DNA from 4 places in the Pseudobacillus sp. 179-B 2D1 NHS genome. Region 1 is predicted to be linked to each of the others. Evidence: riboswitches for the same ligand, from Rfam matches in the RefSeq annotation. Region 1 holds a riboswitch; each other region holds the start of a gene.
The links. A riboswitch is a leader RNA that binds a small molecule or an ion and turns the genes downstream of it on or off. The one in region 1 is predicted to bind cyclic di-GMP.
Positions count from the first base shown of each region.

Region 2: linked by a shared signal. The riboswitch ahead of ACH0BF_RS01300 (methyl-accepting chemotaxis protein) and the one ahead of ACH0BF_RS03575 (amidase) in region 1 are both predicted to bind cyclic di-GMP.
Region 3: linked by a shared signal. The riboswitch ahead of ACH0BF_RS13210 (anti-repressor SinI family protein) and the one ahead of ACH0BF_RS03575 (amidase) in region 1 are both predicted to bind cyclic di-GMP.
Region 4: linked by a shared signal. The riboswitch ahead of ACH0BF_RS24005 (hypothetical protein) and the one ahead of ACH0BF_RS03575 (amidase) in region 1 are both predicted to bind cyclic di-GMP.

Region 1 covers NZ_JBIQDP010000002.1:249,973-255,378, forward strand. Annotated here, with positions in the region: gene ACH0BF_RS03565 (helix-turn-helix transcriptional regulator) at 1-215, shown strand, start outside; gene ACH0BF_RS03570 (methyl-accepting chemotaxis protein) at 546-2,258, opposite strand; gene ACH0BF_RS03575 (amidase) at 2,441-3,343, opposite strand; cyclic di-GMP riboswitch class I at 3,393-3,479, opposite strand; gene ACH0BF_RS03580 (FMN-binding glutamate synthase family protein) at 3,564-5,231, opposite strand; gene aspA (aspartate ammonia-lyase) at 5,400-5,406, opposite strand, start outside.
Region 2 covers NZ_JBIQDP010000001.1:230,691-236,096, forward strand. Annotated here, with positions in the region: gene ACH0BF_RS01290 (hypothetical protein) at 1-393, opposite strand, end outside; gene ACH0BF_RS01295 (AraC family transcriptional regulator) at 721-1,593, shown strand; cyclic di-GMP riboswitch class I at 1,826-1,912, shown strand; gene ACH0BF_RS01300 (methyl-accepting chemotaxis protein) at 1,932-2,732, shown strand; gene ACH0BF_RS01305 (SDR family NAD(P)-dependent oxidoreductase) at 2,881-3,051, shown strand; gene ACH0BF_RS01310 (Rossmann-fold NAD(P)-binding domain-containing protein) at 3,071-3,454, shown strand; gene ACH0BF_RS01315 (DsbA family oxidoreductase) at 3,791-4,438, shown strand; gene ACH0BF_RS01320 (NADH:flavin oxidoreductase) at 4,503-5,406, shown strand, end outside.
Region 3 covers NZ_JBIQDP010000012.1:29,391-34,796, reverse strand. Annotated here, with positions in the region: gene ACH0BF_RS13220 (sugar phosphate nucleotidyltransferase) at 1-844, shown strand, start outside; gene ACH0BF_RS13215 (hypothetical protein) at 862-1,845, shown strand; cyclic di-GMP riboswitch class I at 1,982-2,067, shown strand; gene ACH0BF_RS13210 (anti-repressor SinI family protein) at 2,087-2,227, shown strand; gene ACH0BF_RS13205 (helix-turn-helix domain-containing protein) at 2,424-2,759, opposite strand; gene ACH0BF_RS13200 (LOG family protein) at 3,404-3,985, shown strand; gene ACH0BF_RS13195 (TetR/AcrR family transcriptional regulator) at 4,320-4,913, shown strand.
Region 4 covers NZ_JBIQDP010000043.1:16,615-22,020, reverse strand. Annotated here, with positions in the region: gene ACH0BF_RS24015 (hypothetical protein) at 218-826, opposite strand; gene ACH0BF_RS24010 (hypothetical protein) at 1,092-1,262, opposite strand; gene ACH0BF_RS24005 (hypothetical protein) at 1,412-1,714, opposite strand; cyclic di-GMP riboswitch class I at 1,772-1,856, opposite strand; gene ACH0BF_RS24000 (SRPBCC family protein) at 1,918-2,373, opposite strand; gene ACH0BF_RS23995 (amino acid permease) at 3,125-4,564, opposite strand; gene rocF (arginase) at 4,767-5,406, opposite strand, start outside.

The DNA of each region.
Region 1 (5,406 bases):
TTAGGAATATTCCGATGGAGGATGTACATTTAACACCTAGTGAAGAAAAAGTTTGCAAACTTTTACAAACGGGTCTCACGAATCAAGAAATGGCTGACCATTTATTTGTCAGCTTACATGCGATAAAAAAGCATCTGCAAAATATTTATAAGAAGCTCGGTGTAACAAACAGAACAAGCCTTTTATCCTTTATCATGCATAAAAGTTTATCATAGGGATATTTTCCTTCTATATGAATAATGACAATCGGCTAAACCGTCCTCCTGTAGAAAGACGGTCAAGCCTTCAATCTCACTATTTCACCTTGACAATCACGAAATTTTCCTTGTAATTACGAAGCGTCACCTCTTCAATTGTTTTCTGCGCTCATACATTTGATGTTCAGAAAAACAATTAAGATCTAATTTACTCGTGACTGTAACTGTCAGGCTCCTATCAAAAACCCCCGAAAGAAAATGTCTTCTTTCGGGGGTTCTTTCAATTAACGGATGAAACAGATTGTTCAAACCTGCAAAAAACGAGAAGCCTTCCTCTGTCTCCATCCTTTACACTTTAAACCTCATAATCAACTGCTGCAGTTCTTCGGATATCTTTGCTAGAGTCGCAGAAGCTGTGGAAATCTCATCCATCGAAACTAATTGTTCTTTTGTTGCTGTTGAGACGCTTTCATTGCTTGCCGCTGACTCTTCAGCTACATTTCTAACGACATTCATTGAATCGGCAACTTGAACAGTACCTGAAGATAGTTGGTTAATCGCGCTAGCAACATCTTTAATTTGGGAGACGACTTCATGAATGGAAATTTCGATTTTCTCAAATGATTCTCCGGCTTCCTGCACTACATTAAGGCCTGCTTCTACTTCTGTTGCCGCAGAGGTCATAGATTGTAAGGTTTGTCCTGTGTTACTTTGAATGATTTGAATCAAATTTGTAATTTGCTCGGCTGAGGCTGCTGATTGTTCAGCAAGCTTCCGTACTTCATCAGCAACTACAGCAAACCCTTTGCCTGCTTCTCCTGCTCTTGCTGCCTCGATGGCAGCATTTAAGGCAAGAAGATTGGTTTGAGCAGCAATCGCTGTAATCACCTCATTAATTCTCCTAATCTCACTTGAGCTTTCGCTAAGTTCTTTAATCGAAACTCCTAACCCTGTAACATTTTCATTGATGGAATTCATCTGTTGCATAACTTTTTCAATCGACTGCTTTCCCTCAGAGGACATATCAGACGTTTGGGAAACTTTTTGTGACACTTGCTCAGCATGAACAGTGATTTTCTCTGCATAACCTGCCATCTCATTAATAATTTTTGTGCTCTCTTCCACACTTCTTAATTGGCGGCTTGATCCTTTAGCCAATTCTTCAATATTAGTAGATACGCTCTCGCCAGCGCGGCTGCTTTGTTCGGCGCTTGCGCTTAATTCTTCAGAAGAAGCCGCAACCAACTCAGATGTTTCGCTCACTGTTTTAATAATTTGCTTTAAGCCATTAATCATGTTGTTAAAAGAGGACACCAGCTGGCCGATTTCATCTTTAGAGCGATAGTTTCCTTCAACCGTAAAGTCTCCGTCTTCCGCCCTGGACATTAAAGATTGGATTTGTTTGATCGGATTGACGATAATTTTCGTAATCATGAGCCCAATGAAAATCGAAATAACGATTCCCAACAAACTAACTGTAATTAAGATCAGCCTAGCTGTTCCCAATTTCTCGTTGTTTTTCTCTTTAATTCTCTTCGCTAATTGCTCATTGTAATCTTGAAGGTCATTAATTGCCTGATTGATTTGCTGGCGTTTCTGAGAAGCTTCTCGATTATAAAGAGCATATGCCTGATCGTTCTTATTTTGAGCAGCCAAATCAAGCACTTTTTGCCTCAGCTCTCGAAATTCAAGCAATCTTTTCTGAAAAACTGCTAATCCTTCTTTCTCTTCGGAGGATAATTCTGTTTTTTTGTATTGCTCCATCCATGCATTATTTTCCTTTATTGCTCGATTAATGCTATTCATCAACTCTTCGTATTTGGCCGGGTCCTTAGTGACCATAATTTCCAAGGTGAAAGCATCGATTGCACGGTTATTGGCATTTATCCTCCCAAGCCAATCAAGCGGCTGCAAGTGCTCCTTATACATTATCTCTGAACCATGAGCCATCTCTTTCATATTTTTATATCCCACTACACCGACAATGCTTGTAATAACAGCAAAGAGAATAATCAGGGTTAATAATTTCTGTGATATCTTCAAATCATGTAGAATCTTCATTGTCTAGCCCCTTTTTTGTAAAGTTTTTATTAAGTTATATCGGACATTTATCATCTAAATATAGAGCTAGTCTCGTCTATAAAAAAAATTTTTTTGGGAATGTTTAAAACATGACACAAATTCAGTAAAAGACATCTAAAACAACTAAAAAAACGCAACTAGAAAAGTTGCGCTTGATATTTTCATGACTGCCATGCCATCCAGCTTTGCAAGGAATGAATAGAGAAACCTTCAAAACTTGAAAGATTGCCGTAATAAGACTTAACGATCGCTAATTGCTCCCACATATATGTCTCGCCTTCTTCAGAAAAAGAAACAAAGTCAGCTTCCGTGGAAGGAACTGTTTCCACTCCAACAGAAACTTTTTTATTCTTTGCTGCAGCGTTATTCATCTCATTTCGAACGAGCTCCATTATTCCGTTCGGGCTGCCAGCAGTATCCCGATAAGCCATAATGGTAATGGCATCCGTATTTGCAATGACCCACTCTGATAGCTTTCCTTTTCCTAAAGTGTTGCTGTAATTTTTTTCATCAAACCAAAATGGAATATCTACTGCAAGAGGCAGACCTAAGCGCTGGGCGGATTGATGGGCCTCTATCAAAAGTGTTTGATAAGCTAAAACTGTTTTTTTATATTGACTGTTCCATCCCTCATATAAATACGGTTCCACATCTAAATGAATTCCCTTAAACTTTTCTTCCGGCAATGCTTTCACCTGGTAATTGGTTACCCAGGAGAAAAAACTTCGCTGCTGGGCAAGCCCCTTGCTGGAAACCCAGGAAGGAGCACCGTCCAGCGCATGCACTTGAATTCCTTTTGCTGCTGCCTGTTTAATAAATTCTTTATAATGCTCTGTTGAAATGCTCTGATCAATCTGCAAATATACTCGTCCCACTTGACGATCCTGCATAAACGCAAGCAGTTTATCTTTGCTTGTAACAATTTCCTGTGTATCCCATAGCCAAGTTGACCGCGGCTCCGTCACTTCATTTGCTGCCGCTCTGTCACTTGTCATCAGAAATACTGCACTTCCTGCCATGAATGCCATCACTATCAACAAACACACATTCTTTACGCTGTACACACCGTTCTCCCCCTTTTGTTGAAAGCCATTGCTCTTCAATGCTGAGGAGAATGGCAGCCCGGCGGCCATACAGTCTCTGCTGCTTAGGTCCGTAGCTTTGCGTCCCTGCCTTTCGCCAGGTTTGCCTTTTACACCTTTATTATCGGTGGAGAAGAAAGGAATGTTTAAGAAATGTAGCAAAAGCAATTAGTTATCTAAAACTCACTGTGTGACACCCACTTTAGACAAGCTCTGTGCCTAGAGGAGGCGACTTTCGCAACGGCTCTTCCCGATGATTGTCTAGTTTCTGATCCCCCCCTATTTGCTGCTCCACCTCCCGGAGGATGTCGGCAAGTGGCGTAACAACCCCCTTATCGTCTTTGTATGCAACATGTTGAGGTTTAAAATGTACAGGCGACTCTAAGCCGGCAGCTGCTGCAAGACGGAATAATCCTTCCCGAAGGGTGATCAAATAGTTGGCTGTCCGGTATTTTTTCTCATCAATGACAAGTGCTTTTTGTAGATCTGGATCAGTGGTGGCCACTCCAACCGGACAAATATTCGATTGACACTTCAATGTTTGAATGCATCCTACTGTAATCATGAATCCACGCGCAATATTAACGAGATCAGCCCCCATCGCAAGAGCAATTGCAATCCGGTCAGGGGTAAACAGCTTGCCGGAAGCGATAATCTTTACCCGGTCACGCACCCCATATTTCTGAAGAGTAGCTACAAGAATAGGCAAAGCGGATTTAATCGGCAACCCTACACTGTCAATCAGTTCCTGGTACGAAGCTCCTGTGCCCCCTTCTCCTCCGTCCACTGTAATAAAATCAGGTCCTTTTCCGGTTTCCTTCATATATTTAACCAATTCTTCTACACTGTTATTGCTGCCGACGACAATCTTCATTCCCACTGGTTTCCCAGTATGGTGGCGAATTTTCTCAATGAATTCACATATGGAGGGCACATCGCTAAATTCCCGAAAACGGTTTGGACTATCAATTGATTTATAAGGTTCAACTTTACGTATAGCGGCAATTTCGGGTGTTACTTTTTCGGCATCAATATGTCCGCCTCGCGCCTTTGCCCCTTGTGCCAATTTGATCTCAAACGCTTTAATTTGCGGAATTTCACTCTTTTTCTTTAATTCTTCCCAGTCGACTGCTCCTTGTTTATCCCGTATGCCAAATAAACCAGGACCGATCTGCATAATAATATCGACTCCGCCTTTTAAGTGATAAGGGGATAATCCGCCTTCTCCCGTGTTCATCCAAGATCCTTTTCCTAAAGCTAACCCTTCGGATAAAGCGGTAATAGCCTTGTCTCCCAATGATCCATAACTCATGGCTGACATGCCAATCTGTCCTTTTAAAATAAACGGATGCTTAGTAGTTGGGCCAATCACCACAGCCTCCTCATCATCCAGCAAATAAGCGAGTGCCTCTTCATCCTCCCGCTTTTCCTCTCTTTGCATAAAAAGAGGATCTTTTAATAAAATATATTTTTTTGTTAACACTTTTTCTTTTCTGTCTACTTTCAGTTCCTCTGTCAGCTTCGGAAACATATCATTTCGTATGAAAAATCCCTCTTCCTCAAAGTCACGTTTTGATCCAAATCCGACAACATCACGGCTGTATTTTGCACTTTTAACAATATGTTCGTAATCCTCTCTAGAGAAAGGCCGGCCTTCCGTATCACTATTGAACCAATATTGTCTCATTTCCGGTCCAATCTTCTCAAAAAAATAACGAATTCTTCCAAGAAGTGGGTAATTCCTTAAAATGGAGTGGCTTTTCTGATTCCGATCAAATAACATCATATACACTAGAAAAGAAATAAATATAATGAAAATAACGGCCAGCAGCACGGATCCTAAAATAATTAAAAAATCTGCAAGGTTCATTATTATTCCTCCAATTTATGACGGTTCAGGTTTCCTTAATTTGCACGTACGTCGAGGAATATATGCAGGGAAGAGAATTTCATCAGACGCTTGTTATTTCAGTAAAGAAAAGAGCCTCCGAAAATGGACCATTCCCATGTTTTTTCGGAAGCTCTTTTATATTAATTGTTATTTA
Region 2 (5,406 bases), on a different contig from region 1:
ATAACTTGCAAATTCACTTACCTTCTCGAATTCATTAGGATAACCAAACTCCAGTTCTTTATCAATAGTGTAAACATCCATAAAATAAGTGGTATCTGGTTTATAGTCTAACATGCCGTCAACAAAATTTAATATTTGTCGAAATTCACTATCATATTTCTCATGGTGAGTTTCAAAATACGAAAAGAACAAGACAGCAATATGATTAGCTCTAGCATAATCTTCAAATTCCTCTTCACTCATCCCACTTTCGGATAAAACCGTATTATCACTTAAGACAGTTTTCCGGTGAGTATCATAAAATATTAAGTATCCTACATTATCAAAGTCAGGAGTAATAACTCTATAAAATTCAAAGTCTTTGCTGGCTATTAATCTTTGAAAAGTTAACATTATCATCTATCCCTTTCTTCATGGAATGGTTACGAACGCTTTTCATTGTGCAAAAGTTCTAGTAGCATCAGTTTTGTAGTGTTGCATGAGTCTATCTTCTATAAAACATCCAGTTGTCGACTTACAATAAAGTCGTTTAATTATAAGTAAAGATGTTACATTAAAGATAAAGTTATTTGAAAATTCTTCTTCTGTTATTCTTCAATTGGACTATTTTGTTGAATAACACGTTTTATTATCTATAAATTAACCCTACATAATTGTGCACGAAAAGTCGGATGGATGCATTTGATTCTTGCTATTCTTTTGATAAAGGAGGTCATATCAATGGATTTGCTTAAAGATATGAATGGCGCATTACAATATATTGAAGAAAACCTTACGAATGAGATTGATTTTAAAGAAGTAGCAAGACGGGCTTTCTGCTCCGAATATCACTTTAAAAGGATGTTTTCCTTTCTTTCAGGTGTTTCATTATCAGAGTACATCCGGCGCAGACGGCTTACTCTTGCCGCGTTTGAGCTTAAAGACAGCTGCGCAAAGGTCATTGACATTGCCGTAAAATATGGATACAATTCCCCCGATTCTTTTGCACGGGCTTTTCAAAATTTGCATGGCATCACACCTTCAGAGGCTAGAAGTAATGGCCATTCACTTAAAGCTTATCCACGAATGACCTTCCATTTATCAATCAAAGGAGGAAATGAAATGAACTATCGAATGGAAGAAAAAGAGGCATTTCGCATCGTGGGTATGAAGAAAAGAGTTCCTATTATTTTCAACGGAGTTAATCCGGACATTGCCTCTATGTGGAGAAGCTTAGATAGTGAAACGATAAATACTCTAAAAAAACTTTCTAATGTCGAACCTATAGGACTTCTTAGTGCATCCACCAACTTTTCTGAAGGCAGGATGGAGGAAAAAGGGGAACTTGATCACTATATTGGCGTGGCAACAACGAAAGCGTGTCCTGATCATCTAACACAGCTTGAAGTTCCTGCTCTATCGTGGGCTGTATTTGAAGCCATCGGACCATTTCCGGATACGCTGCAAGATGTATGGGGACGCATTTATTCTGAATGGTTCCCATCCTCAAATTATGAACAAATAGAAGGTCCAGAAATCCTGTGGAACGAAAATAAAGATGTAACTTCACCCACTTTCAAAAGTGAAATATGGATACCAGTTTCAAAAAAGTAATGATAATCAATTAGAAAGTCAGCGTATCAGTTATCTTTCAAGCGCAGTAAAGCATCTTCTATCGAATTACCCCCGTTCTGAAGTCTGAACGGGGGTATGCTTGTTTGACGTTATAAAATGAAATAACTTTATTTTCATCTTATAGCAGTAGCCTAATAGTGATTTTTTATTTTCTGCAAAATTTTATAACATTGCCAATAAAAAGATTTATAATATAACTATTACTTATTAAAAATGTGAAAAGCAAACTTGTCGAAAGATTAGGACGCAAAGCCGACAGGTCTAAAACCAAATGGGTTATGATGGCTGGGCTGCCCCTACAATGAGAGGGGTAAAAAATGACTTCGCAAGTATTAAACGAAGCAGCTGTTGTAACGGCATTGGAGTCCAACTTAGCAATGATAGAATTTAACTTGAACAGAGAAGTGATTTGGGCGAATGAAAACTTTGCAAAGACTTTGGACTATACAGCCAGTGAAATGAAAAATATGAAGCATGAGCAATTTTGCAGGCCAGCGTTTAGAAACAGCAGGCAGTATGAAGACTTGTGGATGAACCTTGGAAAAGGAGTCAAATTCCAAGAGAAAATTCAGAGAGTAAGCAAGCGGGAAAATTTACTATGGTTCGAAGCGACCTATATTCCGGTTCGAGATGCGGACGGGGAAGTGGAAGCTGTTCTGAAAATCGCCACTAATATTACAGAACGAGAAAATTATACAAGGGGAATCATTTCTCAATTAAAAGATATGCCCGTAGAATTAGTCAATATAATTGTCACCAATTCTTCTGAAAAAATTCAGGCCATCGAATCATTAAAAACGCAAACAGATCTAATCAGTGAGATATCTAAACTTATACGCAATATTTCCTCACAAAAGAATATGCTAGCCTTAAATGCAGCTATTGAAGCTGCCCGGGTGGGAGAACATGGACGAGGTTTTAAGGTGGTCGCTGATGAAGTGCGGAAATTGGCTGGTCAGGTTGATCATGCCGTTAAAAATATGAATATGAATGTAGAAAACATTTCAAACGAAGTAAGAAGGATTAGCCAAATAACCGATGATTTACAGCAAATAATCATAGAAACGCAATCCGAATTTAATAAGGATATTGAAGAATTCGAGAATATGATGAAATAAAAAACAATTCGTCGATCGTCATAAGAACAGATTATAGTTAGTAGAAAGAGACAAACCAAATAACGTCTAATTGGTTTAGCGTTTATTAAAAGATTTCTAATACTAAAGAATCTGGAAAAGATAAGAATAGAACTATGGAGAGGATGACTTGAGAAAAGCGATAGTTGTAGGCGCAAGTTCCGGCATAGGCGAAGAATTGGCGGAAATTTTATCGAATAAGGGATATATTGTCGGGTTAGCCGCTAGAAGGGAAGATAAGCTCCTTGCTCTCCAAGAACAACTAATACATAAGTCGATTGTCAAAGGAGGCAATAGATGAGAATGTTTCAGGTTTTGTAATGACAGTGAACGTGGCATGTCATCATTTTCTAGCGAAGGATGCATGTCATTTATTCGGCCTATCATCGGTTGGAGCATTAATGGCTAATCCGGTTGCTCCTTTATACAATGCCTCAAAAACTTTCGTATCCAACTACTTGATGAACATCCGAAAAAAACTAAAAATGCAACAGGAAAACGTGTTTGCCACGGACGTTAAATGCAGATTCATTGATACGGAAATGGCTAAAGGCGAACCTGATAAACTGTTTTGGGCAGCATCTCCAGAAGAGGCTGCTTTGCAAATATATCATAGTATCAAAAAGAAAAAGAAGACAGTATATGGAACTAAACGATGGCGGTTTATTGCTTGGGCGTTAAAAATTCTTTCTTTATCCAATTAAAAATTCCTCAGAAATGCGCTGAACAGCTTAACAAACCGTTGAGCTGTTTTTTATACTAATCAGCTAAGACTATAAATTTTTAACTAATTACATATTGTGCAAAATTCAAATATAAAATTTATAAAAACATGCAAACAAGATACCTTACTTGAAAATACACATATAAGCAATGATTAATGAGTGTAAAGGTGCATATGGCGATGTTTAGAAAAATGCACAACAAAATAAAATACAAAAGTAGGTGGAGAATAATCGAATGTGTGATGAATTTCCTTCACAGTCAAGGGAATAGGTCAGATGTGCGACACAATCATGCAAGAAAAGGAGAAGATCGCAATGACTATAAAGATTAAGGTATATTCAGATTATGTATGTCCTTTTTGTTTCTTGGCAGAAAAACCGTTAAAAGAAGCGATCAAAGGGAAGGATGTAGAAGTAGAATGGATGCCTTTCGAGCTGCGTCCTTATCCAAATGAAACGTTAAAGCCTGAGGGAGACTATTTGCAAAGTACCTGGAAGCAATCGGTCTATCCGTTGGCTGAGCGTATGGGAATTGCTATCGTCTTGCCAAGCATATCACCACAGCCATACACACATCTGGCGTTTGAAGGATATCAATATGCAAAAGAGAAAGGAAAGGGCAACGAGTATAATGATCGGATGCTTCGTGCCTTTTTTCAAGAAGAACAAGATATTGGGGACATTGATGTGCTAACAAAAGTAGCTGGAGAAATTGGGCTTAATGAGTCGGAGTATCGGACAGCCTTGGAGAGAAGAACCTATAAAGAAGCACACCAAAAGGCGCTAACACATGCCTATGAAGAAGTGAACATTACGGCCGTGCCAACATTCGTCATTGGGAACACGACTATCGGAGGAATACGATCTAAAGAAACGCTTGAGCAAGTTATAAATGAAGAGATTCAAAAGAAAAAAGCAGCTATTTCAATCGAAGGCATGTCCTGTCATATGGATGGCTGTTAACGAAAAAATTTTATTAAGTGGAGCATACTGATAAGTGACTCTATCGAGGAAAGGAGTTTTAAATTTGAGAGACACCCAGTTATTATTTGAAACAGTAACGGTAGGCAACATCACACTAGATAACAGGGTAGGAGTTGCCCCAATGACGCGTACAAGTGCCACCTCCGAAGGGCGGGCAACTGAGCAAATGCTCTCCTATTACACGTCATTTGCCCGCGGCGGCTTTGGGCTCATTATTACGGAGGGCATTTATCCGGATGAACAGTATAGTCAAGGGTACTTAAACCAGCCGGGCATTGCTAACGGCGAACAAGCACAAGCATGGAAGAGAGTAGTAAACTCTGTCCACCAAGCGGGCGCAAAAATAGTTGCCCAGCTGATGCATGCGGGCGCCCTTTCTCAAGGAAACCGTTTTGTAAAGGAAACCATCGGACCTTCTGTTGTTCAGCCAAAAGGAGAGCAAATGGAGTTTTACGGAGGAAAAGGTCCGTTCCAAACACCGAGAGAAGCAACAAAGAAAGAGATAACAGAAGTCATCCATGGATTTGTGAATGCGGCTAAACGTGCCAAAGAGGCGGGATTCGATGGTGTAGAAATTCACGGGGCAAATGGGTATATACTCGATCAATTCCTAACGGATTATACAAATGAGCGCACAGATGAGTACGGCGGCTCTACTGAAAATAGGGTACGTTTATTAACGGAAGTATCAAAAAGTGTCCGGGAGGCCGTTGGACAAGATTTTACGGTTGGCATTCGCATCTCCCAAGGAAAAGTGAATGATTATGAGCATAAGTGGGCAGGAAAAGAAAAAGATGCAGAGATTATTTTTGGCCAGTTAGGTCAGGCTGGTCTCGACTTTATCCATGTGACGGAGTATGAAGCATGGCAGCCCGCATTTCCGGAAGGAGAGGGGACCGTTGCTACTGATTCAGCCTTTGGTGATGGTGGTCCCTCCTTAGCAGCCT
Region 3 (5,406 bases), on a different contig from region 1:
AAAGCCGTCTGCATTACAAGCAGCTGGCTTAATAGAACAGCACGCTTTATGGAACGCAGGAGTTTTTGCATTTAAGCTTGAATACATTTTATCTATCCTTGAAGAAAAGGGCTTGCCTATCCATTACGAGGAGTTATACAAACAGTATTCGCTTCTGCCAAAAAAGTCATTTGATTATGAAGTCGTTGAAAAAACAAAAAAAATAGTAACGGTTCCTTATAACGGTTATTGGAAAGATCTTGGAACGTGGAATACACTAACAGAAGAAATGTGCACAAATCAAATGGGCGATGGAGTAATCAGTCAAGATTGCACAAATACTCATATGATTAATGAGCTGGGAATACCAGTTACTGTAGTCGGTGTGACGGATCTTATCATTGCAGCGAGTCCCGACGGTATTCTCGTATCGGATAAAAATAAAAGCCCGAGGGTTAAGACATTGCTTGATGGAATTCAGAAGCGGCCAATGTATGAGGAGAGACGCTGGGGTTGGTATCGCGTGCTCGATTATACGAAAGTGGAGGACGAAGCGGAGGTATTAACCAAGCGGGTTTGCATAAAAGCTACCAAGAATTTAAGTTATCAAAAGCATCGTTTTCGCAGTGAAGTCTGGACAATTATTAAAGGAAAAGGAGAATTTGCTTTAAATGGCTTAATTTATTCTGTGAAAGCGGGAGATGTGCTTCATATTCCAGTTGGAGCAGAACATGGGTTGAAGGCAATCACAGATTTGGAATTTATCGAAGTGCAATCAGGTTCTAATTTAGTAGAAGAGGACATATACCGCATTTACATGGACTGGTATGAAGTCGTGCAGCATTGCAATAAAGTAGTAAGTTGAATAAGAAGGCAAAATTGATGCTAGAGAAGAATATGCACATTAGATGGCTGCCTATTATTTTTCTATTTGGAGCAGTTAGTTTCTATTTGCTGATAGGTTTGCGGGGGTGGGGAGAGCCCGACCTTGAACAGACGAATCGTGCATCCCGGGAACAAGTTGTAGAAGTAGAAGATTTTACAACAGATGAAAGAGGAACAGCAGACGATTATTCAAAGGCGATTCAACAGGCCATTGATTTTTGTGTTACATACAAAAAAGAAAAAGTAATGTTTAGAGCAAACAAAAAGTATGTCGTCCAGTCAGGCTTTACTGTCAAAGAAGGCGTGAAACTGGAGTTTGGCCAAAATTCTATATTGGTGGTTAAGGGAAATGAGCGTGTGATAACCGTTGAGAAGGATGCCGTCATTATAAATGGAACCGTGCAAATCGTAGATCCTGATTTTCAGTCGGAAGTTATTTTTTTAAAAGGCACGGACCGCTTCGATGCCACAAATAGGACCCGTATTGAAAACATGGCGATTATCAACAAAAGTGAAAGTTACAAAGGAACGGGTCTTTCTCTTTATGCTAAGGGTCCGTGGCACAACATTAGCTTTGTTCATTTTGAAAATATTTCTATAGTGGGCTTCCAAACAGGCATTCAACTAAAAGCCGAAAATCCTAAAGATGAGACTTACAGTTGGATTAATGCCAATCGTTTTGAAAATGTGTCATTGGATGATTGTGTTTTTGGCATCCGGTTAGTAGGTTCAATCAGCATTCCAAATGAGTGCTCAGGCAATTATTTTACAGGGCTGCAAGTACAACTGACCGAACATACAGAGCAATTCATAAAGGCGGATGGTTCATATAATAAATTTGAGGGCATGGTTTGGGATGTGCAGCGTATCAGGCATTCTGCGCCGCTCGTAGTGCTTACAGCTGAAACAGAAAATAATCAATTAGATCTAAATATAGCAGATGAATGGATCAACGATCGTGGTCAGAAAAATAGTTACTGAGAAAAAAAGTGTCTGTTTATTCCGTCGAAAGAAGTGATAAAATGTTTTACTAAAACTAATGCAAACAACTCAATCCAGGTGCTAAAATTTAAGTAGAATAAAACTTTTCTTTTTCTTGCAAAGGCGAATATCAAATCATAGAAAAAGGCAAACTTATTGAAAAATAAGGACGCAAAGCTTCAGGTCTAAGGGGAAATACGCTATGACGGCTGGGCTGCCGATATTCTAGGAGGATTTTCTTATGAAAGAAGACCAAGTCTCAGTGGACAGGGAATGGATTGTTTTAATAAAAGAAGCAAAAGAGCTAGGAATCTCTCTTCAGGAAGTGAGGGATTTTTTGAAAAGCGGCCGGTTTGAGGGGACAAGTTTTAGGCTTGCCTGAAGATGACTCTAATGGGGGACATTCCGGTGAAGCGGTCAGATCTAAATAAGCAGAAAATAGTTGAATAGAGCCCTAATAAAAACTACAGCATTACGAAAGAAGTTTGACATGCGGGATCAATTGCCTATCGTTATTTCTGAATTTTCTGCTTGTTTGTTAAAGGAAGGCAAGTGAAAAAGCCCCGTTAAAAGAGAACTTATTTATCGGGACTATTAGACTTCTGCCATTTTTGAAACTCAAGAAATTGTTTAAACTGTTCTTTGCTGATCCCGGATTCCATTGCTTCTTTGGCCAGTTCGAGCCATTCAGTATCAATTTCTTTAATAGGATTGTCACCTTCGTCTATTAATTTCTCTACACTCACATTTAATACCGAGGCAACTTTATGCAGAAATTGAATAGAAGGATTTAATTGTATTTGGCGTTCCACTGAAGAGACGTATGATTTTGCTACTCCGGCTCGATTTGCCAATTCAGTCAACGAAAGTCCTTTAGACATTCTAAGCTCACGGATTCTTTCCCCTATAGACATTATGATCACCCTTAAAATATGCTGAAAACCGAATTATACAGATTTATTTTAACATGATACCGCTTAAAAGAACAAAGCCCTTATTAAAAGTAATGGAGCATTTATGATCAGTTACAGCAGGACTGGGCTGAAATTACACAAAAACATGAGAGAAGCGACTCACTCATATTGTTTCCACAACGTACTATCTTCTTATCTGATGCTCATCGGTAAAGGAGCATTTATATGTGAAAAGATGTGTTTGGCAACAGACTGAAACCTTTTGACAGTCAAGGGAAGAACGGCAGTAAATAGCTTGAATGGCTTCTCACACGGGTGAGGGGCTTTTCTTTATGACTAAAAAAGAGTTTGCTGGTAGCTCTCTAGCTCGTACAATCAATTGGACCTGTCTTTGCCACAGGTTAAGACTTTTCCTCGTAAGGATAAAATGTGACATTCTTCCCTTTCATTAGATATATTAGCTAGGGAATAATCAACATTAACAAGTAAAATTTAACTCCTATTACGATTTTGAAGAGTAGGATGGATAGACTTGTCGGCTAACATAAGAGACCGCCTCGTTTTTATTGACTCATCCATTGTTTACCAAAGGTGTATCGTTATGTATAATCAATAACATTGGGTAATGTAAGGAGGAATACTTTTTGAAAAGACTAGCTGTATTTTGTGGATCAAGTAATGGAGCTTCTGATCTTTATATTGAAGGAGCAAAAACTTTAGGAAAAGAGCTTGCTAAGCGCCAAATCGAGCTTGTATACGGAGGCGCAAGTGTAGGAGTAATGGGAGCGGTAGCTGATGCTGTTTTGGAAGCGGGCGGTCATGTCATTGGAGTGATGCCAAGCTTTCTTGATGAAAGAGAAATTTCTCATAAACACTTATCTCAGCTAATTGTTGTTGAATCCATGCATGAGAGAAAGGCTAAGATGGCCGAATTAGCGGACGGATTTATTGCCTTACCGGGCGGACCAGGAACATTAGAGGAATTTTTTGAAATTTTCACATGGGCTCAGTTAGGACTACATCAAAAACCATGCGGCCTTTTGAATATCAATAATTATTACACCCCGCTTGTCACCTTGTTCAATCATATGACAGAAGAACAGTTTTTACAGGAAAAATACCGTTCTATGGCCCTTGTAGACACTGATCCGGCGGGTTTGCTTCATCAGTTTAATACATATCAGCCGCCTTCAGTGAAAACCTATATTACAAAATCTCAAAGCTAACTAAAAATGTTGAAAATCCCATCGTTTGTAGGGGTAGTCACTTAGCCCATAAAGGGCATTAGAAGGCTTTTAAAACTTAATAACTAGCTATAAAAGGGTTTGACCAACAAAGCGCAAGGAATCCCCGCTCAGCCAGCTGCCAGAGATGACTGATAGTTAAAAAGCCCCCTGTTTAATGGGTGATTAGACTGAGAAATGGCGATTAATCGATAACAGGCAAGGATAAAATTGATTCTAGTATAAAGTTGCTAGTTTTTCGGTAACCGACAACAACCTATGGTAGTCTAGATAGCAGAAGCAGGTTATTAAATCTGAAATAAATTAGAGGGAAAACATGAAAAAGGATATGAAGACACGGCAGACTATTCTTAAGGCTGCCCTTGAATGCTTTAGTAAGAATGGTTATGTAAACACGTCTATTAGTGATATTGTCAAGTGTTCTGGTGTAAGCAAGGGTGGCATATACTGGCATTTTAAGAGCAAAGAAGAAATGTTTGTTCAAATGATTGAAGAAGAATACGAACCATGGCTGAATAGTATCCATTCCACTTTATCAACCATATCTGATCCTATTGAAAAACTCAAAAAATATGGGGAAATGTTTTATTCTCAAATTGATATCCCGATTTTTAAATTGATACCAGAGTCATATTGGGGTGAAGTAGGAGAACAGTATCGTGAAAGACTGAATAAATGCTATTCTAAAGATGATGAATTAATCCATTCTATCTTTACAGAAGCGATTAACAAGAAACAAATCAAAGTATCCGATGCAAAAGCATTAACCTGGATTTATATCTCCATGTTAGAAGGCCTTTTTGCAAAGTTATCACTTCGATGGGAAGACAAAGAAGAATTAGTAAAGTATTTTGAACAAGGTATCGATATTTTTTTAGAGGGCCTTACAGTTAACAATGATACAAATTAAAAGCTAAAACCCCAGGCAAAATCGAGAGAACTGGAAAAACATCGTTCAAATGAGAGGGATGAATCCCCAGGCTATTTCAGGTTAAGTATCTTACATAAAGGCTTTTTCATCCTCACGGCTCGATAAGAGTTTGTGAGGTTTTTTGTGGAATTGGACTCTGGTTATTTTTCAATATAACTTCCGATCCATTCCCCATTCATATACCCACTATTTCTGAACATTTAGTCCAATAAGTTTCTTCGTTTTAGTCTTTAGTTTTTTCTATTCTTCCAATTAGAGGGGGAGGAGGTAAAGAATTACCTTACCTATATTTTATTTATAAACTTGTTATTTTGTATAAATAAAGTTGTTTAAAAAGTGCGAGGCATTTTATTCAACAACCGGGTCATTTAATTGAGTAATGAGTTGCAAAAAACATACTTTTTTATAATTGTCTTCTTACTACACAAATGTCATGAATACCAATGCTCGTGATGCCGTTCATGTGATAGGC
Region 4 (5,406 bases), on a different contig from region 1:
CGCCTTGTACGTATGCAGGTAAAATGACTGGTTTTGCTTGGCTTCTTGATAAGCATGAGCAAAGAATCTACCCCCTCTCTTCCACTTATTATGAAAGGGTCGGTCCATTTTTCATGCTGGTTCATGGACAAAAGGTTTTTATTCACAAAATAACAGTCCCGCTTGCTAAAAGCAGCGGGACCATTCCTACCTTCATAAAAATGGGGCACTTTAAAAATCAGCGCTGAAGAGATGAATTCATCTGTTGGTTCTGTTGATTTTGCTGGTATTGTTGAGAACTCAATTGCTTCAATTGTTGCTGAGACTGATCAATTTGTTGAGTCATTTGGTTTAGAATGCTAAACGATTGCAACGTTTGTCCCACGCTCCCTAGCATTTGTGCAGCTTGTTGAACTGTTTGCTGAAGCTGCTGGAACGTCTCTTGTTGCTGACTTTGAGCTTGTCTTCTAAATTGCTGCATCTGTTGGAGCAATTGGGATGCTTGCTCGTTTTGCATAGTAGCAGGCTGGTCGATAGAACCTAATTGTTGTTGAGAACTTTGGAGTTGGTTCAAGGCAGTGGCCATAGAATCTAATTGGCTTCTTAAAGGCGCCAATTCTTCTCCAATCTCTTCTTCAAATTTTCTTTCCGCTACTCTTTCAGCTACTTGTTCAGTTACCTCTTCAGATGTTTTTTTAGCCATTATAAAGTCCCCCTTTGTTAAATTCGGCACATTTTCCATCACCAAGTCATCCGTCCTGTTATCTGCTCGTCCCTTTTTTTCTGTAGAAACAAAATGAATAACAGCAAGAATAACCAAGCCGACGATTAATAGCGTAAGAATCAAATGTACTACCTCCTGGGCTGGCGACTATGTGCTGCTTTTGAAACACAATGATATTATGGACTTTGCAACCGACTCTTATTAATACCAATGATTCCTTTGGAAGTCATTAAATAGAGAGATCATTTACTTTTTTTAACACATGCATTCCACTACTCCCCACTCTTATATGAACCGATTCCTTTTCCACTAACTTTATCATGAGAAAAAGCCTTGCTCACTAAGAGCAAAGCTTTTATTGTTTATATGAGAGGAAGCATATGCCTATTTATCCTTCTTGTTGCTCTATTGTTGCAATGGCAATGGAAAGCCCTTCAACCACTCCTTTAATGTAGGACTCTTTATTAATGTTGTCCTTCTTTAAGGCTATTTCAATCTGTTTGTTCTCATACAAATCCTTTGCATTTTGCAACATTTTGATGACTTCGTTTTTATCCATTGACAATCCTCCTATCTTACCCATGTTGTTCATTTCTACTAGCAGTCTAATCGAGTACAAATTAACCCTCGAAGGCAGCCACCTTCTGTAACTTATTTACCCACCAAGCAAGCTGTTTAATCCTCCATCGGGAAAAAATAAGAAATGAGTTAAACATTTAAAAATTCGTCTAATCTTTCCTCTGCCGATTCATTATTTGCAGGCAACTCCGTTAAAATATTTAGCATCAAATTCTTTTCAGCCATCTTCTTTAATGCGTCAAATACATTCGGCTTATAATTTTTTAGCAGCGTCATAATTTCAGCAGCCGGCAATGGCACTTTAGATCGAATCTTTAAGAAAGACCACAAATAAGCGACAAAATCGTGAGCGGCATCGGTGTTATCCGGATGTTTTTTTAGTAAATCATAAAATCGTTGAATGCTTTTTCTTAATTCTTCATTTTCTTCCATCAATTTCGGTCCCTACCTTTTATTTGCGTAATCACCCAAATGAGGAAGTCTTTCTCATTTGGCAGCCCGGCTATCATTGTCTGTAAACTTTAGACCCGTGGCTTTGCGTCCTTATTTTTCAATAAGTTTGCCTTTTCATCAGAAACAATTTAATCATACAATAAACAAGGGGATGATGAAAAACATAACCCTTGCTCTTTATATTAGGTAACACGTTCAGCCATTTTTTTCAATTCCTTTGCACGTAAAATAATAAATGCAGTCATGTATTTTTCTAAAAATAACTTATCAGCTATAACGCCCAGTATACCAAGTGGAGACTTATATTGAAACGTATCTATCATTAATGTGCCATCCGCTTTTTCAACAAATTGATGTATATGCTTAAAAGAGTGAAAAGCTCCATGTACCATTTCATCTATGAATTTATTCGGCTTCTCCATAAATGTCACCTGGGATGTCAGCCTTTGCTTAATACCAAAGTGAACGGCTTCCCAAATAACAATATCTCCTTCCTCCAACATTCCTTCGGTTACGCCCCCAACCGCTTTTTCGTTTGTCTGATGTGTCGTTTGTGTATGTACCTTTACATTCCTCGCCAGATCAAAACATACTTCAATCGGTGCTTGAATAAATTGTTCATGTATAATAACAGGCATTTTCCTTCTCCTTTTGAGGCCTGGCTTATGGTTACCCCTTTTGACAGTGGCCTATGGTCATGGCAGAAAGGTTTTCTCCCTATGGCCTAACAATGTGAAACCTCGTATCTCCAAAGCCACATTAGTCAATTCTCAGCTGTCCACTTTTCCCGGTCATAAAAGACTAAATCGAAATGGAATACTGTCTTTAAGCTACTGACATGCTGCAATATAAACAAACGTTCATCCCCAAACAAAAGCGACATGAGTTTCAATCTCTTTTAGTTTAGACGCCAGCATGTCGCCAATCAATAGAATTAAACTCTCGAAAAGACATTCCTGTACCATTCAATAAAGTTGCACAAAGTAATTCTTGATCTATCCCCTTTGTCTATTCTTGATAAATTTCGTTGATCATTAAATATGGTACGTTTCTCCATTTCATCCTTATATAAAGGATAACCTGGCTTATTGTTAGACTTACCTGATCGTTGTCCCCATGTACTTATTTTGCAAACTAATTTTGAATCTGCGAATAAAGAGGATGGAAGAAAACAGAATAACTACTTTACAACAATAAGCTGCTAAATAGAGGCAAAAAAGCAGTTGAAAGAGCCCTCTCTTTAACTGCTTTTCTGGGAGCACCAGCCCCTGCTTCAATGATCATTAGTTAATAAAATAAAAAGCTGTTCCATAAGCCGGATTTCCGTCTTATAGAACAGCTTTTTCATTTAAATAAACAAGCTGGCCTACTAAAAAAGCTCTTTTCTTTTTACTTAAGAATCATTTTCTTATCTAGTGTTAGCTGTACCTCTTGTTCATTTGTATTGAAAATTTGTTTTTTCTTCATTTTGAAGTGATAAACCACGTAACAACCAATAAAGAAGGCTCCGCCGCAATAAAGCGCCATGCGCTGCGCAGGATCAAATGCCAAGCTAATCATGACGATACAGTTGGCAGTCAAAGCAATGATCGGCAGTACCGGATAAAGAGGAATTTTAAACTTTAAGTCTTCCACTTTGCCGCCCTGGCGGATATACGCTCTTCTGAATGCAAGCTGGGAAGCTGTAATAGCGATCCAGCCAATTTGCGCTCCTAAGCCTGCAAGGGAAAGCAGCCAAACAAATACAGTCTTTGCCGCTACTACACTTGAAAGCAAAGATAAACCGGCTATTGCAAGTGTGATGAGCAAGGCATTCATCGGTACCCCTCTCTTATTTACCCTTCCTAACGCTGGGCTTGCCATCTTCTCTCCGGAAAGAGAGTATAGCATGCGTGTCGCAGCATAAAGACCAGAGTTAGCAACCGATAGAAGAGCGGTAAGAATAACGAAATTCATTATATCCGCTGCATAAGGAATCCCGATGCTGTCAAATATAACGACGAATGGGCTTTCAATGACTCCCGCCTTTTCCATAGGAATCATGCCTGCAAGTACAAAGACAGATAGCACGAAGAAGAAAAGTGTTCTCCAAACTGTTTGTCGAATGGATTTAGGAATGGTTTTCTCAGGATTTTCACTTTCCCCGGCAGCGATCCCAATTAGTTCGGTACCCTGGAAGGAGAAATTCACGGTAATCATTGTTATTAGCAAGGCGGATATCCCATTAGGGAAAAGCCCCTCGGCATAAAAGCGCGAAAGAAATGGTGCCTCTTCTCCACCTTTCATATCAATTAAACCAAACATGGCAGCTCCGCCAACTATGAGAAACACAATAATGGCTATCACTTTAATACTTGAGAACAAAAATTCTGCTTCAGCAAACGCTCTTGTTGACAGGGCATTCAATAAAAAGAGAAGAGCAGCGAATATAGCACACCACATCCAAACTGGTGAATCAGGGAACCATCTCAACATGAGCTGGCCTGCCGACAAAAATTCTAACGCAACAGTCACTGCCCAGCCAAACCAGTAAAGCCATCCAATAGAGAAACCAGTCGCGGGGCCAATAAATCTCGTAGTATAGGTTTGAAATGAACCTGAGACCGGCATGGCAACAGACAATTCCCCGAGGCAAAGCATGGTTAAATACATGATGAACCCGCCCACTAGATAAGAGAGAATCGCACCGGTCGGTCCAGCTTCATGAATAGTATAACCTGATCCAAGGAAAAACCCTGTACCAATACATCCTCCCAGAGAAATCATAAATAAGTGCCTTGCTTTCATGCTTCTTTTTAATTCATGTGTTTGGTTTTCTCCTGACTTCATTCAAACTCTCCTTTAGCTTGTTATTTTGAAAACGATTTCGTTTTTGTATAGGAGTTATTCCATTGATTATTACGATTTTGCGGGCCCTTTATCTTTTTTGATAAACTGCCCGCAGAAAAATCTATGATTCTTGCTACATAAAAGATTGACTAGCTTTATAGAAGCTCATGGCTTTCTTGGTTGTTAAGCTGCTTTATTTAAATTACAGCAATGTATCTCCCAATAAGGAACTTATCAATGCAACAGCCGCTGCAGCCGTTTTGTTGTGCTCATCCAGGATTGGGTTGATTTCTACAAACTCTGCTGAAGTTACTATGTTAGCCTCTGATAACATTTCCATGGCTAAATGGCTTTCGCGGTAACTAATCCCTCCAGCTACAGGTGTCCCCACTCCAGGTGCATCCTCTGGATCAAGCCCGTCCAAATCAAGCGATAAGTGCACGCCATCCGTGCGTTCTTTTAAATAAGCGATCGTTTCTTCCATCACGGCAGTCATGCCTAAACGGTCGATTTCATGCATTGTAAACACTTTAATGCCTGTTTCCTTGATCAGTTCTCTTTCTCCCGGATCTAAAGAGCGAGCTCCGATAATAACCACGTTTTCAGGCTTTACCTTTGGAGAAAAACCGCCAATATTCGTTAGGGAAGGATGTCCCAGTCCCAGACTTACCGCCAAAGACATTCCGTGAATGTTTCCTGATGGAGAAGTTTCTGCGGTATTTAAATCGCCGTGGGCGTCATACCAAATCACCCCCAAATTTTCAGGGCGCTTCGCTACACCTGCCAATGTTCCAATAGCAATACTGTGGTCTCCCCCTAAAACCAACGGAAACCGGTCCATG